Regions from separate parts of the Carboxydocella sp. JDF658 genome, predicted to be linked through region 1. Evidence: riboswitches for the same ligand, from Rfam matches in the RefSeq annotation. Region 1 holds a riboswitch; the other holds the start of a gene.
What was found. A riboswitch is a leader RNA that binds a small molecule or an ion and turns the genes downstream of it on or off. The one in region 1 is predicted to bind cyclic di-GMP.
Positions count from the first base shown of each region.

Region 2: it holds a riboswitch for cyclic di-GMP, as region 1 does, so the genes downstream of both, JDF658_RS01865 (transglutaminase family protein) here and JDF658_RS08500 (hypothetical protein) in region 1, are expected to answer to the same signal.

Region 1 covers NZ_BDLR01000045.1:88,406-95,791, reverse strand. Annotated here, with positions in the region: gene JDF658_RS08535 (ATP-binding protein) at 1-1,411, opposite strand, end outside; gene JDF658_RS08530 (DNA double-strand break repair nuclease NurA) at 1,416-2,369, opposite strand; gene JDF658_RS14810 (rhodanese-like domain-containing protein) at 2,451-2,873, opposite strand; gene JDF658_RS08520 (hypothetical protein) at 2,888-3,091, opposite strand; gene JDF658_RS08515 (DUF47 domain-containing protein) at 3,342-3,968, shown strand; gene JDF658_RS08510 (inorganic phosphate transporter) at 3,961-4,953, shown strand; gene JDF658_RS08505 (peroxiredoxin) at 4,942-5,412, opposite strand; cyclic di-GMP riboswitch class I at 5,543-5,630, shown strand; gene JDF658_RS08500 (hypothetical protein) at 5,699-6,370, shown strand; gene nikC (nickel transporter permease) at 6,432-7,289, opposite strand; gene JDF658_RS08490 (ABC transporter permease) at 7,301-7,386, opposite strand, start outside.
Region 2 covers NZ_BDLR01000005.1:110,719-118,104, reverse strand. Annotated here, with positions in the region: gene JDF658_RS01895 (glycosyltransferase) at 1-499, opposite strand, end outside; gene JDF658_RS01890 (sugar transferase) at 550-1,914, opposite strand; gene JDF658_RS01885 (CpsD/CapB family tyrosine-protein kinase) at 1,940-2,620, opposite strand; gene JDF658_RS01880 (YveK family protein) at 2,634-3,308, opposite strand; gene JDF658_RS01875 (hypothetical protein) at 3,541-4,548, shown strand; gene JDF658_RS01870 (S8 family peptidase) at 4,558-5,619, opposite strand; cyclic di-GMP riboswitch class I at 5,753-5,842, shown strand; gene JDF658_RS01865 (transglutaminase family protein) at 5,970-6,848, shown strand; gene JDF658_RS01860 (S-layer homology domain-containing protein) at 6,896-7,386, opposite strand, start outside.

The DNA of each region.
Region 1 (7,386 bases):
TATTGAGCTGGGCATTAATGGTTTCATCCAGCAACGCCGGCCGCTGGGTAGCCAGAATCAGAAACACTCCGTATTTCCGTCCCTCCTGGGCGATTTCCTTGAGAATGGAGCGAGCCGGGGCAGGAATCACCGGTGAAACCGGGGCAAAATTATGAGCCTCATCAGCCACGATAACAAAAGGCGGGAAAGGCTCTCCCGACCGCTCTCCCCGTTGCAGGGAATCCCTGTATTGCCGCCGTTTATCATAGAATTTTTTCAGCACATAAGCTGCAAAAATGTTCAGGGTAGTAACGGTGCCGCGGATTATTACCAGTTTGCGTTTGATAAGCTCCTCCTCTACCGGACGGATATCCCGGTGAAAGATACCGGTCTGTTCCAGACGGTTGAGCCGCCATTGAATACCGGCCAGAGTGCCCGGCCCGCTGATTCGGTCCTTGTATTCCTCCAGCAGCTCCTGAGCCTGGCGCACTTTCTCCGGGGTAAAGAGATCAGGGCTTTTCCTGAGTTTGCTCTCATTCTCCAGGGCCCAGCGCAGTTCTTCCAGGCGGGTTTTAAAGGTCTGAAGGCTATCCCGCCTCTGGTGCAAAGTGATGACGGCATTTTCCATAGCCTCACTTAAACTGCCTCCGGCGGCTGCCAGCAGATTGGCTACTTCAGCCCCATTCAATTCACTGAAATTAACCCCTACTTCCTGGCCGATGGCAAAGAGTACAGCACGACGAGTCCATTCCCGCTGTAATCCTGGTGGCCAGCCTGCTACCTGTTGTTCAAAACTCATTTCCCAGTGCGGGTCTAGCACGATGGTGGGAATCCCCTGCTGCATCAGCTCTTCCAGCACCACCCGGGTACCAAAGGACTTACCCGAACCAGAGCCCCCGAAAATCCCTAAATGGGGATACTGGTTCATGGCCTGGTAATTGAAAATAAAGGGCACCCCTTCCTGAGCCTGTAAACCCTCGCCATTCCACAGGGGCGCTATCTCTCGCAAACCCGCTGGCAGCTCCTGTCCCAGTTCCTCCGTTCCAGCGATTACCCCCAGGGTCAGCCCCGTATCCGGGCCGGTTTTTAACAACAGGGGTGCAACTTCCTCAAATCGGGGCAAGCGTACTGGTGCAGCAAAAGCCACCGGCCAGCGAGCCTCGGTAAGCAGCCGTACCCGGGCCAGATGCACTACTTCCCGGCGTGGGTCCAGCCCAATGGTCAATAGATTGGACAACAGCTGCCGATCCAGCACCGCCCCTTCTCCTTTGCTTCCCGATAAGAGGGGATGGTGGGACTGGCACTCCACCACCTCACCGGTTAACAGACCCAGCTGTGGGTCCTCAATAATCAACAGCTCATTGGTGCGAAAAGGTCGGGTCTGATCCAGTACCCAGACCTCCTGAGGGGTAGTTGTTCCGATTACCTGCACCCTTTTACCTCCTCTCCCGCATGGAGCGCAAAAATTTTTCCCGAACCTGTAAATCCAGGACATAGTCCAGCAAAGCATCAGTTTGTTGTCGGGTTAATTTCACCTTTTGATCGATTAGATCCAGCAACCAGGGAATGCCCCGGCCACCAGCAGGACAAAGGGAAATTACGAGAGCCGCTGCCAGCTGGGCCTTATTTTTCTGTTCAGCCAGCAAATCCAGGGCAATGGCCTGCGGATAGGTACCCGGGCGCAAAAAAACCGTATAATAGCGGTCTTTTACAGCCAAGGGACGATAGGGCAACAGCAGTTCTCCTTCCTGCAGCAAGTCATAGAGAATCTCCCGGTCATAAGCCCTTTGCCAGAGAGGGGGGGCCTTTTCCCCCAGTTCCTGGGCAATGGCATTGGTCCCTACTTCCTCGATTACACCTATCAGTAAAATATTCTCCTCCAGACAAAAGGAATAGAGCTGCTGCCAGCCTTCTGCCCAGGCTTGCTCCAGCCGTAAAAAACCGCCATCCAGCATGATGGCTTGGGGTTTTTGTCGAAAGATGAGTTCCAGCAAGGTTTCCAGCTCCAGTTGGGCCAGATGCCGGTCCCGCAGGCGACTAAATGCCAGTTCCTGGCTCAAACCTTTTTCCCTTACCAGCTGCCTGACTTCTTCTTCCCCCTCAGCCAGGAGGGGGGTTATTACCCGCTGTTTCAGTTGTTCCCCGCCCTGGCTGGCCAGAGCCAGAGCCTGTAATAAAGCCAGCTGGTAAGGATAGTTGGCCCCAATAGTTTGCTGGGAGCCATCTATCCCTACTACCTGCCAGCCCTGCCAGGGTTTGTCCTGGAAAACTGGAATGGGTTTGAATTCACCAAAGCTATCAGCCAGCAGCTGGCGGCCTGCGGCCCGGTCAGGTGTCTTTTGCATACGCCTGAGCAGCTCCTGATTGAGTTCCAGCAAGTCCTCCCACATAAATAAACCTCCAAATGCAAAAACCTCCACCTGTGTATCATTGTAACACAAGCAGAGGTTTTAAGAAATTACCTAATCCTGTTATTTCACCACTTCTCCCGGCCAGGCCATCATGCCTCCTGCCAGGTTTTTGACCCGGGTGAAGCCCTGTTCCACTAGATACTGGGCCACCTGGGCACTGCGGCTGCCAGAAGCGCAAATCACTACGATAGTCTGGTTTTTATCCAGTTCCCCCAGTTTACCAGGGATTTCCCCCATGGGAATGAGGCGAGCCTCTTTAATATGCCCGGCTTCATACTCAAAGGGTTCCCGCACATCGATAACCGTTACCTTTTCGCCTTTAGCCAGCATGGCCTGCAATTCTTCACCACTGATGTCCTGATAAGTAGCCTGGGCCTGCTGCTGGGTTGCTGTTTCTCCCCCGGATTGGGTAGTTTCCTGTTTAGCACAGCCGGTAACGATCAGAAGACCACTCAGCAGAGTGATTAACAACCATTTTTTCACTTCCTTCTCCCCCTTTAGTTAAACCATCCCAGGAACCAGCCCCGTTTGGTGTAGATAAACATCGCCAGCACCAGAACAGTAGATGTCCAGAGTATAACCTGATTGCTTTTTTTGTGATTTTTGGTTCCCATCCAGTGGGCAAAGCCCAGCAGAACTATGGTAATACCGTAAAATATATTGCTATATTTCGATACCGAACCAACAGCGGCAAAGCCCAATCCCCCCAGACCGAGGGCGGCAAAAACTGCCGGACCCAGTCAGGCGATACAGGCCAGAAAGCCGGTGATAACTGCTCCAAGACTGGCCAGTTTCTCCCGCATGTTTTTGCACCTACTTTCTCTTGCATTCGCTACCAATTAGTATAGCATACTGCCCCCGGGTAAGCAACTGTTATTTTGTCGAGTCTTGTTGACGCAGCAGATGGGGACAGTTACAATCTTTATTAGTACAGTTAAAGGAGGCCCCGAGATGTTTAGTATAAAACCAAAAAATGATATTTTCTACCGCTTGTTAGGTGAGCTGGCCCAGTGCCTGGAAGAAGCTGCCCGTCATTTTCGCGCCATCATGCAAGAACAGCAACACTCTGAGCAGCTAATGCGGCAGCTGGATCAAGTTGAAGAAAAAAGCGATCAGATTGCCAAAGAATTAAAGAAAGAAATCAATCGTACTTTTATTACTCCCATCGACCGGGATGAGCTTTTCCGGCTCACCCAGGGGTTAGAGCACGTGGTCGATTACCTGCATGGCACCTGCGTAAAACTGGGACTCTATAAAGTGGAACAGACTACCCGGACCGGTCAGGAGCTGGCCGGGGTTGCCTTTGAAGCCAGTCTGGCTCTAGCCAAAGCCATAAAGCTCTTGCCGGAACTGACTTCCCGGCCGGAAGCAATCCAGAAGCTCTGTCAGACTATCAATGAGCTGGAAAGCCAGGGAGATAATATCTACCGCACCGGCCTGGCCCAGCTTTTTGCCCTGGATTGCAGTCCGTTGGAAATCATCAAGTGGAAAGACCTGTATGAATATATGGAAGAAATGCTGGACTTCTGTGATGATATGGCAGATTTATTAGAGGGAGTAGTGCTAAAATATGCTTAGTCTCACCGCTTTGGTCATTATCGTTGTTATCCTTGCTTTGTTGTTTGACTACTTAAATGGCTTCCATGATACCGCCAATGCTGTTGCCACTTCCATTGCCACCCGGGCCCTCAGCCCCCGGCAGGCAATTCTCCTGGCTGCCGCTTTTGATTTTCTAGGAGCGGTAACCCATACCGCTGTGGCAGCTACCATCGGAAAAGGAATTGTGGACCCAGCAGCCATAACCCAGACGGTTTTAATCGGCGCCCTCTCAGCTGCTATTTTCTGGAACCTGTTTACCTGGTACTATGGCATTCCCAGCAGTTCTTCCCATGCCCTCATCGGCGGCCTGGTAGGAGCTGCCGCTGCCCAGCACGGTTTTGCGCTCATCAAGTGGACAGGCCTGAGTAAAATCATCCTGTCCCTGATCTTATCCCCTATTCTGGGTCTGGTGGTGGGCTATCTGGTAATGGTGGGTTTTTTCTGGCTCTTCCGCTTTTCTCATCCCCATCAGACCAATAATGTTTTTCGTCGCTTACAGATCCTTTCAGCAGCGCTGACTGCCTATTCCCATGGCTCCAATGATGCCCAGAAGTCCATGGGCCTGATCACTATGGCTCTCGTCAGCGCCGGTATGATTGATACTTTTCATGTTCCCTTCTGGGTAGTAGTTGCCTGCGCCAGTGCCCTGGCCCTGGGTACCGCTACAGGGGGGAAAAAAATAATTCGCACCATGGGCGGGCGGATTTTTAAAATTGAACCCATAAATGGTTTTGCCTCGGATATTAGCTCTTCCCTGGTAATATTGCTGGCTTCCCGCTTTGGCCTACCCGTCAGCACTACTCATGTAGTCGCTTCCGCACTCATGGGAGTGGGCACAGCCAAAAACTTTCGCGGGGTAAAATGGGGGGTGGCCCGACAGATTATTACCGCCTGGTTTCTCACTTTGCCAGCTACCAGCCTGATCGGAGCCGGGGTCTATCTAGCCCTGGAATTATTGCTCTGATAGCTCCCTGGCTGCAGCCAGGACAGCTTCGGCATGGCCGGCTACCTTGACTTTGCGCCAGATCTGTCGGATAACACCATCGGCATCGATCAGGAAAGTGGATCTTTCAATCCCCATGCTTTTCTTGCCATACATATTCTTTTCTTTTAATACCTCATACAACTGACATACTTCCCCGTTACTATCACTGAGCAGAGGAAACTTCAGACCCAGTTTGGCCGCAAATTTCTCATGACTGGCTATGGAATCCCGGCTTACTCCGAGAATAACGGTATTGATGGCAGCAAACTGCTCCATCCGGTCATTAAAATCGACCGCTTCATTGGTTCAACCAGGAGTATTATCTTTAGGATAAAAATAAAGAACAACCTTTTTGCCAGCTAATTGGGATAAAGTGATTTCCTGTCCCCCGGTAGCGGGCAGGGTAAAATCAGGGGCCTTGAAGCCGATCTCTACCATATTCTCAACCTCCTCTGCTACTTATTTTCCTCATTGGAGCAGGATTTCCTGTTTTGTTGTCGAAAAAAATTTTTTAGAAAAACTTCTTAGGTCCCCCCAAAAATGATTGCCTGTTCGTATAATATAGCGAAAAGGAAAAAGGCAAAACCATCGAAAGGTGGTGACGCAAAGCTAAAGGGGCTACCGCAACTCCGTTGCCAGGCCAGCCAGCTGCCCGAGTGCGAGGCGATTTACCTCCTGCTCTGGCAGGAGGTAAAATTTTGAGCATTAAAAGGAGGTATGTCTTATGACTATCAAACACAAATTCCTGGCCACTTTTGTTGCCGCAATCCTGGCTCTTGGTCCTGTTTCCGCTGTTTTTGCTGAAGGGGAAACCACCACTACCACTGATGCTACAACCCAGACCACTGTTACTTCCGACACCTATGGCAATACCACTACTACTACCCAGGTCAATCCTTTTGAGCAGCAGGTTCTGCAGGTAAAAGCGGTGCTGGTTAAGCTGCTGGACAATCCGACCGATACAGCACTCAAGGCTGAGCTGAACAAGCTGATCACCAGCAAAAAAGATATCCGGGTTCTGGCCCAGGCTATCAATAGTCTGAAAAAAGATGCAGTGGCTGATTTCAAGAAAACTAAAGACAGTAAGACCTATGTGAAACGCATTCACCGGATCAATGAGCTGGCCAGGATGCTGAAAAAGGAAATTGTCAAACGGGAAAATGAAATTAAGAAAGAACAGAAAAAAGACAAGCGGGAACTGGCTCAATTAAAAGCCCAGGAAAAGAAACTGAAACAGGAACTGAAAGCCAAAGCCAAAGCGGAAAAAGCCAAACGTAAAATCGCTGAATTACAAGCTAAAATCAAAAAGTTGGAAGCTGAACTGGCTGCCGCTACCTCAGCTTTGAATCAAACTGCTCAGGCTACTACAACTGTTAATGCCTCCATTACCCAGTAAAAATCCAAGCCGCAGGCAAAGCCTGCGGCTTTGTTATTTAACCTCCACCGGGCAATGCGTTTTACTGTTTCAACCTGGGATCCAGGGCGTCCCGCAAACCGTCTCCCAGCAGATTAAAGCCCAGTACATTCAGCATAATGGCAATCCCGGGGAATATGGCCACCCAGGGCGCTTTAAGCAAGAGATCCCGGGTATCGGCCAGCATCGCCCCCCATTCCGGTGTAGGTGGCTGAGCCCCCAGGCCCAGAAAGCTGAGGCCGGCGGCATCCAGAATAGCTGTACCGATGCCCAGGGTAGCTGTTACAATAATGGGCGCAATGCAGTTGGGCAAAATATGGCGGAAAATAATGCGAGCATCCCTGGCCCCGATAGCTTTGGCCGCCTCGATATATTCAGTGGCTTTCACCGCCAGAACAGTAGACCGTACCACCCGGGCAAAGGTTGGCACATTCACCAGTCCGATGGCCACCATGGCATTTTCCAGACTGGGCCCCAGCACTGCCATGATAGCGATTGCCAGCAGGACACTGGGAAATGCCAGCATTATATCAACAATACGCATCAGGATGGAATCCAGCCAGCCGCCATAATAGCCGCCCAGCGCCCCCATCAGGGTGCCTACTATCAAAGCAATGCCTACAGAAATAACCCCCACTTCAACAGAGATGCGGGCACCATAAACAATCCTGCTAAAAATATCCCGGCCCAGCTTGTCCGTTCCCAGCCAGTGCTTGGCGCTGGGTGGTTGCAAGCGCTCCTTCAAACTCCCATCATGAACGGGGTCATAAGGAGCGATGAGCGGGGCAGCCAGAGCAGTAAACAGCAAGATAGCCACAATCAGCGCACCCAGCAGGGCAACTTTATTCCGCTTTAGCCGACGCCAGGCGTCAGCCCATAGTCCTCCTTTGTTCTGGCTCATGGCGCTCCTCCTTAACTGTAACGAATGCGGGGATCAATATAGGTATAAAGCAGGTCGACCAGAAGATTGATTAACACAAACAGCATGGCTATAAAAA
Region 2 (7,386 bases), on a different contig from region 1:
TTAAATCCGACATTATTAATACGTGTTTTTCCATTTTTTGAACTAAAGCTTGATTTACTCCTGGATAATGCTTAATATTATCAACTATCTCATAAATAGTTATTTTTTTCTTCAATCTTTTCAAAACATAACCAGACGTATGTAAATAGTTCCAAATTATCAAATCACTTTCATTTATACATAGTTTATTGAATATTGACCTTAAATATCTAATCAATACAATATTATTTATTTTAGCGACATGTGGAAATTTACTCATGCCAGGTAAAAGTGATGGTGGTCGAACAACTACCAAATTTTTGTTAATAAATCTAATTTTGAATTCATTTCCATCAAATTCTTCTGGTCTAACAATTTTTTTAAACAAAGAAGGAATTGGCTCAACATAAATAACAAAATTATCATTATGAGATAAAATCTCCATGAATCTTTGCTTTCGCGTCCACAGAAAATCCCAATTCATACTAGATAGACATAATATTGTTTTATTCCTTAACATATTTTTCATCTCCTTAAGTTTCACCATGAATCAAGAACTATGTATATCTTCTACTTCCCCTCAGCCATCTTAAATACCGTCTTTACCACCAGCGCCAGATCCAGCCACAAACTGGCCCGATCTATATACTCCATATCCATTTCCATCCACTCTTCAAAACTCACATCATTTCGCCCCGACACCTGCCAGATACAGGTAATCCCTGGCTTCACCGACAGCCTCCTGCGATAGCGGCTATCATACTGGGCCACCTCCCGCGGCAGGGCTGGCCTCGGTCCCACCACACTCATATCCCCCAGCAGCACATTGATGAACTGAGGCAGCTCATCCAGACTGGTCTTGCGCAGGAACCTGCCCACTCGGGTGATACGGGGATCATTGGTGATTTTGAACACCGGCCCGTCCATTTCATTGAGATGGGCCACTTCTTTCAGCCGGGCTTCCGCATCCGGCACCATGGTGCGGAACTTGATCATCTTGAAGATCCGGCCATTCAGGCCGACCCGGGGCTGAATGAAAAAGACCGGGCCTTTGGAATCCAGCTTGATCAGGATAGCAATCAGCAAGAAAACCGGCGCTCCTCCAATCAGCACCAGGGAGGAAAAGACTACATCAAAAGCTCTTTTGGCCATCCTCTGCCAGATGTTCTGCTTTGACGGCATATAGGAAATCACCGGTAAATCCGCCAGTTCACCGGCCTGCCCTCTGATCAGCCGTTTTTCACCCAGGTTTGCCAGCAAATGCACCGTTTTGCCTTCTTCTTCTCCCCGGTCAATAACCCACTTCCATTCCTCATAATCCTTGAGCGGCATGGCGATCAGGATTTCATCCACCACTTCCTCATGCAGCACCCGCCCCAGTTCATTGACGGTGCCCAGCCAGCGGATGCCGGGAAGCTGCTCTTCTCCCAGGATTCCGATAATCTGCACATCTTGTCCCGTTTTCTCTTCTATATGCCGCACGGCATAATTGGTCATTTCGCCACTGCCCACCAGCAAAACGCGCACCCTGTCCTCTTTTTGACTCTGCCGGGCATACCAGAGCAGACCAAAACGCGCAAGCAGGCTATATAATAGCAACGAGAGTGAAAATACCCCCAGAAACACCCGGCTGATATCCAGCTTAATCCCTACCAGTAACACCAGCAAGGCAAAAATATATGCCAGCCAGGTTTTGAGCAAGCGCATCATTTGCTTTCCCGGTTCCTGCCAGATCAAACGGTTATCTTCCGCCAGTTTGACGGCCAGCAGCCACAATACAGCAGCTGAAAAGGAAAACAAGCGATCATTGACAGGTATAGCCCCGATCCAGCCAAAACGAAATATAGCTGCTGTCAACACAGCTGCACCGACTACCGGTACCTGGGCCAGCCAGATCAGCTCCCGGATAAGTTCTCTTTTGCGGATAATCCCCACTCTCTTCCCCTCTCCTTCCTGTTTTCTATTCGCTCACCCCATAGCTATAATGATAATTGTAGTAATAGTAGCTACCCTTCTTCATTTCCACCCCATTCAACACAGCCCCCAGCAGTCGTCCCCCGACCCGCTGAATCCCTTCTTTGGCCAGTCGGGCCTGCTGTCTGCTCACCGCTGCTGCCATCAACACCAGCACCACCCCATCTACCTTCGGTGCCAGCACCAGAGCATCCGTTACAGCCTGGATGGGCGGCGTATCGATGACCACCAGATCTGCCATCTCTTTTAACTTTCTCAGTATACTTTCCATTTCTTCTGCTGACAGCAATTCTACCGGATTGGGGGGAATCGGGCCAGAAGTCAGTACCCTCAACCCGGGCACACTGGTAGTCTGCAGAACATCCTTTAGTTCAAAATCATGGGTCATGACATTGGTCAATCCCCGGCTGTTTTTTAAGTCAAAGATCCTGTGCAAACTGGGCCTGCGCAAATCACAATCCACCAGGATTACTTCCTTTTTCTGCTGGGCCACCAGGGCGGCATAATTGGCCGCTACCGAAGACTTCCCCTCACCCGGGCCAGCGCTGGTAAACAGTATTGTTTTCAGTTCATGGGCCACATTGGCATACTGGATATTGGTGCGCAGCCGCCGGTATGCTTCCGCTACGGGGGATTTCGGTTCCTTGTCCACGATTAGCCGTTCCATTATCTGCCCTCCCTTAATCCCGGCGGGGAATGATGCCCAGCACTGGGATTTCCAGATATTTTTCTACATCTTCCGGTGTCTTGAGACTGTCATCCAGGAATTCCAGCAAGAAGATCAAGCCCGCAGCTACCATTAACCCCAGTACCAGAGCCATAGCCATATTCAGCGCCTTTTTTGGCTTGATGGGTTTTTCCGGCCGTACCGCCGGGTCAACCACCTTCACATTGTCTACCGCCATCATATCCTTGATCTGATCGGCAAAAACATAGGCGACAGTATTCACCAGATGAGCCACCCGTTCCTGGTTGGTATCCTCGGCACTGATGGTCAGCATGATGGTATCCTTTAGCAAACTAACTTTCAGCATCTCCTGGATTTCTTCCGGTTTCAGTTCCCCGCCCAGATTCTGGGCCACTTTTTCCGCCACTGTGCGGCTTTTCACAATTTCGTTATAGGTTTTCACCAGCTCCTTGGCAGCCAGCAAGCTGGTATAGTCATCCCGAATCAATTTCTGGCCACCTTTATTAACCAGTAAGGTCGCTGATGCCTCATATACCGGTGGCAACACAAAAAAACTGAGAATCCCGCTGGTTATTACCGCAATCAGAGGGATTACGATTAAAAGCAATTTGTGTTTCCACAGTATTTGCCCCAGCTCGCGCAGGTCAATTTCCTCTTCCAGCTGCACTGTCATGCCTCCTCGTTTATTTAAAATCATTTTTATCATTTTTTATTATAACTAAATCCCCCCTGATTTTATGTCGAATTGTGTATGCAATTCTATTTTTTTATCGACAAATTTTCTCGTTTTTTGTCGAAAATTTTTCAGTTTTCCTTCTTTTCTCTATCATATTTCGACATATAATATCTTCGCTTTATGTTAAAATTTGAATATATAAACATAAATCGGGGTGAGACTGTTGTCCTTATATATTTTCTTGACTCTGGTTGTCCTATCATTAATAGCTTTCATCCTCAGCCTGCTCTTACTGGAAAGGCGCAAAATCCGCCCAACCCTGATTTCTCTGGGGCTTACCGCCTGCTTTTGGTTGTCAACCGCAGTATACTGGTACCAGTATAAAAGCGAATGGTCCACCGATCCCCACTGGCTCAACTACTACAAAAACTTTCGCGGTCCAAGTATCACCGCTGCCCAGGCGGCCAGCACTGTCGACCATCCTGAAGTAATAACCCTGGCAGAACAGACCCGACAGGCCCGGCAGCGCATGCGAGAATTGCAGGCTGTAGCCAGAGGGAAAATCAACGGGGAAAACTTCGATACCTTTCAGTTGCTCCTAACCCAGGGCCGGCTTACTACCTCGGATTTACTGCCCCTCTATCAGCAGGGAGGCTTGTCTCAGGCCCAGTTACTGCAATTTGTGGACAAGGGCCTGCTCAGTGTGGAGCAATGGCAGGAGCTGGAGGAACAAATCAAAGAGGCGGCTGCCAAAAAAGCCACACCAGCCCCGCCGGCTCCCGCCCCGGTTAACCAGAAACCGGTCGCTCCTGTCGCCCAGCTGCAGGCCCGGCAACCCGGTACTACCGGTGCGGAAACGGTGGCTCTGGCCCTGGCCAGCCAGGCCAAGCAGCTGAGCCGGGCCCAGCTGGATCAGATGGTGCTAGCTCAACTCAAAACCGTTCCTGATGCGCAAATACAGGCCCTTTTGCCGGACCTCACCCCTGATACCGGTCGAGAGCAACTGACTGTGATCATCGTCAACAAACTGGTGGGCTGGAATCGCAATGAGCTGGCTGCCCGCTTCCTCTACGAATTCTATCGCTTGCCAGAAGCAGAGCAAAAACTATTACTGCAAAAACCCCTGACCACTTTACCACCCCAGCAGCAAATCCAGGCCCTCAGCAAACCCCTGGCCCTGCTGGTCAGTGACACCCTGGCCGGTCTGCAAAGATTGCTGGCCGCAAACTGAAAACCCCGCTTAGCGGGGTTTTCTTTTGCCCAGAACCTGGATGCCAGTGGGCAGCCCATAGCCATACCAGCTGTCCCATCCTTTACTGCCCAGATCAATTGCACCAGCTGTCAGCCGTTGCCTGATCTCTTTCGCTTTCAGCCTGGGATAGGCGGATTTCAATAAGGCTGCCAGCCCGGTGATATGGGGACTGGCCATCGATGTTCCGCTCATCACCTTATAATCTCCCCCCGGTATAGTACTGAGAATCTCCACCCCCGGCGCTACCAGATCCAGGGCCGGGCCAGTGCTGGAAAAGGGAGCCCGTTGCCACTGACGGTCAATCGCTCCTACGGCCATCACTTCCGGATACCTGGCCGGATAGAGAACGGTATCCCCTTTTCCTTCTTCGTTCCCAGCATTGCCCGCCGCAGCCATTAGCAGGATTCCCGCTCTGGCTGCTCTTTTCACCGCATACCGCAAAAGGGGATTGTTCTGTTTTCCTCCCAGGCTCAGGTTGACTATATCCAGCCGGTTTTTGATGGCCCATTCCAGACCAGCCGCTATGTCGCTGTACCAGCCGCTCCCCGCACTGTTCAGGGCCTTGATAGCAAAGAGCTCGACCCCCGGGGCAATCCCGACTACCCCTTGGCTATTGTCCTGAGCCGCTATTATCCCGGCCACATGGGTGCCATGACCATTATCATCCTGGAAGCTGTCCCCTGTCAGCGCAATCCCTCCGGCCACCTTCAAATCAGGATGCTGTAAATCAATTCCTGTATCCAGCACCCCTACCCTTACTCCTGAACCATTGACCCCCAGCTGGCTCGCCACCTGCGGGCCTGCCAGCACCGCCACCCCCCAGGGTATTTGCTGTTCCTGGGTGGTGGCCTGTTCATCTTCAAAAACTTCCATTACCCCGCGCAGGTTCCGTATCTGCTCAACTTCAGTCTGGTTCAATTCAATTACCAGATAAGGCATAGTTTCAAAACTGCGGACTATCTTGCCGGAAAGAGAGCGCAGTAAGCCTTCACGCCGCCGTCGCCAGTAACGTTCTTCCAGTTTGAGAATATAACGCTTCTTGCCTTCCATCCGGTTTGCCTCCTCTGTCTTTTTGTTGCATTATATTCCGCTGTCGTTAAATTGGCGATTTTTCTATTAAATTAGAACTTCTTGCCAGAGGCAGGATTTTTCCATTTAACCCCGAATATATTGGGTAAGAACAGAAGACAACGGGCAAACCAGGCGAAAGCCTGGGGCGCAAAGCCATGGGTCTAAGGTTCCCGTCGGGAACTATGATTGCCAGGCTGCTCATATGGCAAAGGGTAATGGCACTATAGCCATTTTGAGCAGCCTGCTTTCCAGTGGAAAGCAGGCTGTTTCTTTCCCACCCTTTACTGTACGCGCCCCCGGCTTTCCCTTCCCGCTGGGGGCGATATTTTATGAGGAAGCGAAGCGTGAGTCTGATTCTCCTGTTTCTGCTCTGGCTAATAGCCGCAGTGCCGGCCTGGGCAGCTGCCCAGCCTGGTGTCAGGTGGCTGGAACCCTTAACTTCCGAATTGGTAAAGGTAAAAATCAATCCCGCTCAACCGGGACAATTGCTGATTCAGGGTCAGAACTTGCCTGCCGGACAGGTACTGGTGGAAATCCGTCGCGGCGATGACCGCGCCGCCTATTACTTCCCGGTCCGTAACGGTGCTATCACTGGTTCCTTCTGGTTGCGCTTTGGCAGCGGCCAGTATTACCTGACCGTTTATCTCCCGGCCGGTGCTGCTTTCCTCTACCAGGTCGAGGCTGAAGCACGTCTGGAAGCTATCGACTTGCCGGACCGACGTTATCTCCTGCCTGGCAGTGGCGTGGAAAGCGACCATCCCGTTGTGCGTAAACTGGCTCAGGATCTGGCTGGCAAAAACGCTGGCGCCAGACCAAAAGCCTATAATATTTACCGCTGGGTAACCAGCAATATAGCCTATGATGCTGTTCGCCTCAGCAGCCAGCAACTTTATGGTCCCGGTTCAGGCGCCCTGGCCACCCTGGCCAGCCGCAAGGGCCTCTGCCTGGATTATGCCAATCTGACGGTAGCTCTCCTGCGCGCCGCTAACCTGCCGGCCAGGGTAGTGGTGGGCCAGGCCTATGACCGCGTCTGGTACGAACACGCCTGGGCCGAAGTCCTGCTGGACGGCAAATGGCAACCCCTGGACCCTACCTGGGATGCCGGTTACCTGGCGGGCAACCGATTTATCCCGCGTGCCCAAACCCTCTACTTCTCCATGTCCTACAGCCAGTTCTACCGCTACCACCGGGCGGAAGAATACCGATAAACTGCAAAAGCGGTACCTCGCCTTACGGCCTGGTACCGCTTTTTCCCTTATGACATCAATCTGGCCAGCAATGCTGCCAGTTCAGCTCTTGTCGTCACTCCTGCCGGAGCCAGTTTATCTTTTTTCCGTCCTTTCAGGATGCCGGCTTCCACCAGTTTGTTCACTGCTCCCTGCGCCCAGGTGGCTACCTGCTGCCGGTCGCTGTAGCTCTCCAGCTTACCGCCATTTCCGCCCTTGATTTTGCTCCCATAAGCCCGTTCCAGGATCACTGCCAGCTCCTGCCGGGTTAACTTATCCCCTGGCCGAAACTTGCCCTGATACCCCTGCATCAGTCCGGCTTTGGCCGCTGCAGCCACATAGGGCGCATACCAGGCCGAACTCTGGACATCAGAGAAGGTCGCAGTGGCGCTATCCTCTATTTCTGCTCCTGTGGCTTCCACCAGCATTTTAGCCGCTTCTGCCCGGGCAACCGGCTGCTCTGGCCGGAAGTATCCCTGCTCATCTCCATCGATTACGGCCAACCCGGCGATTTTTTCGA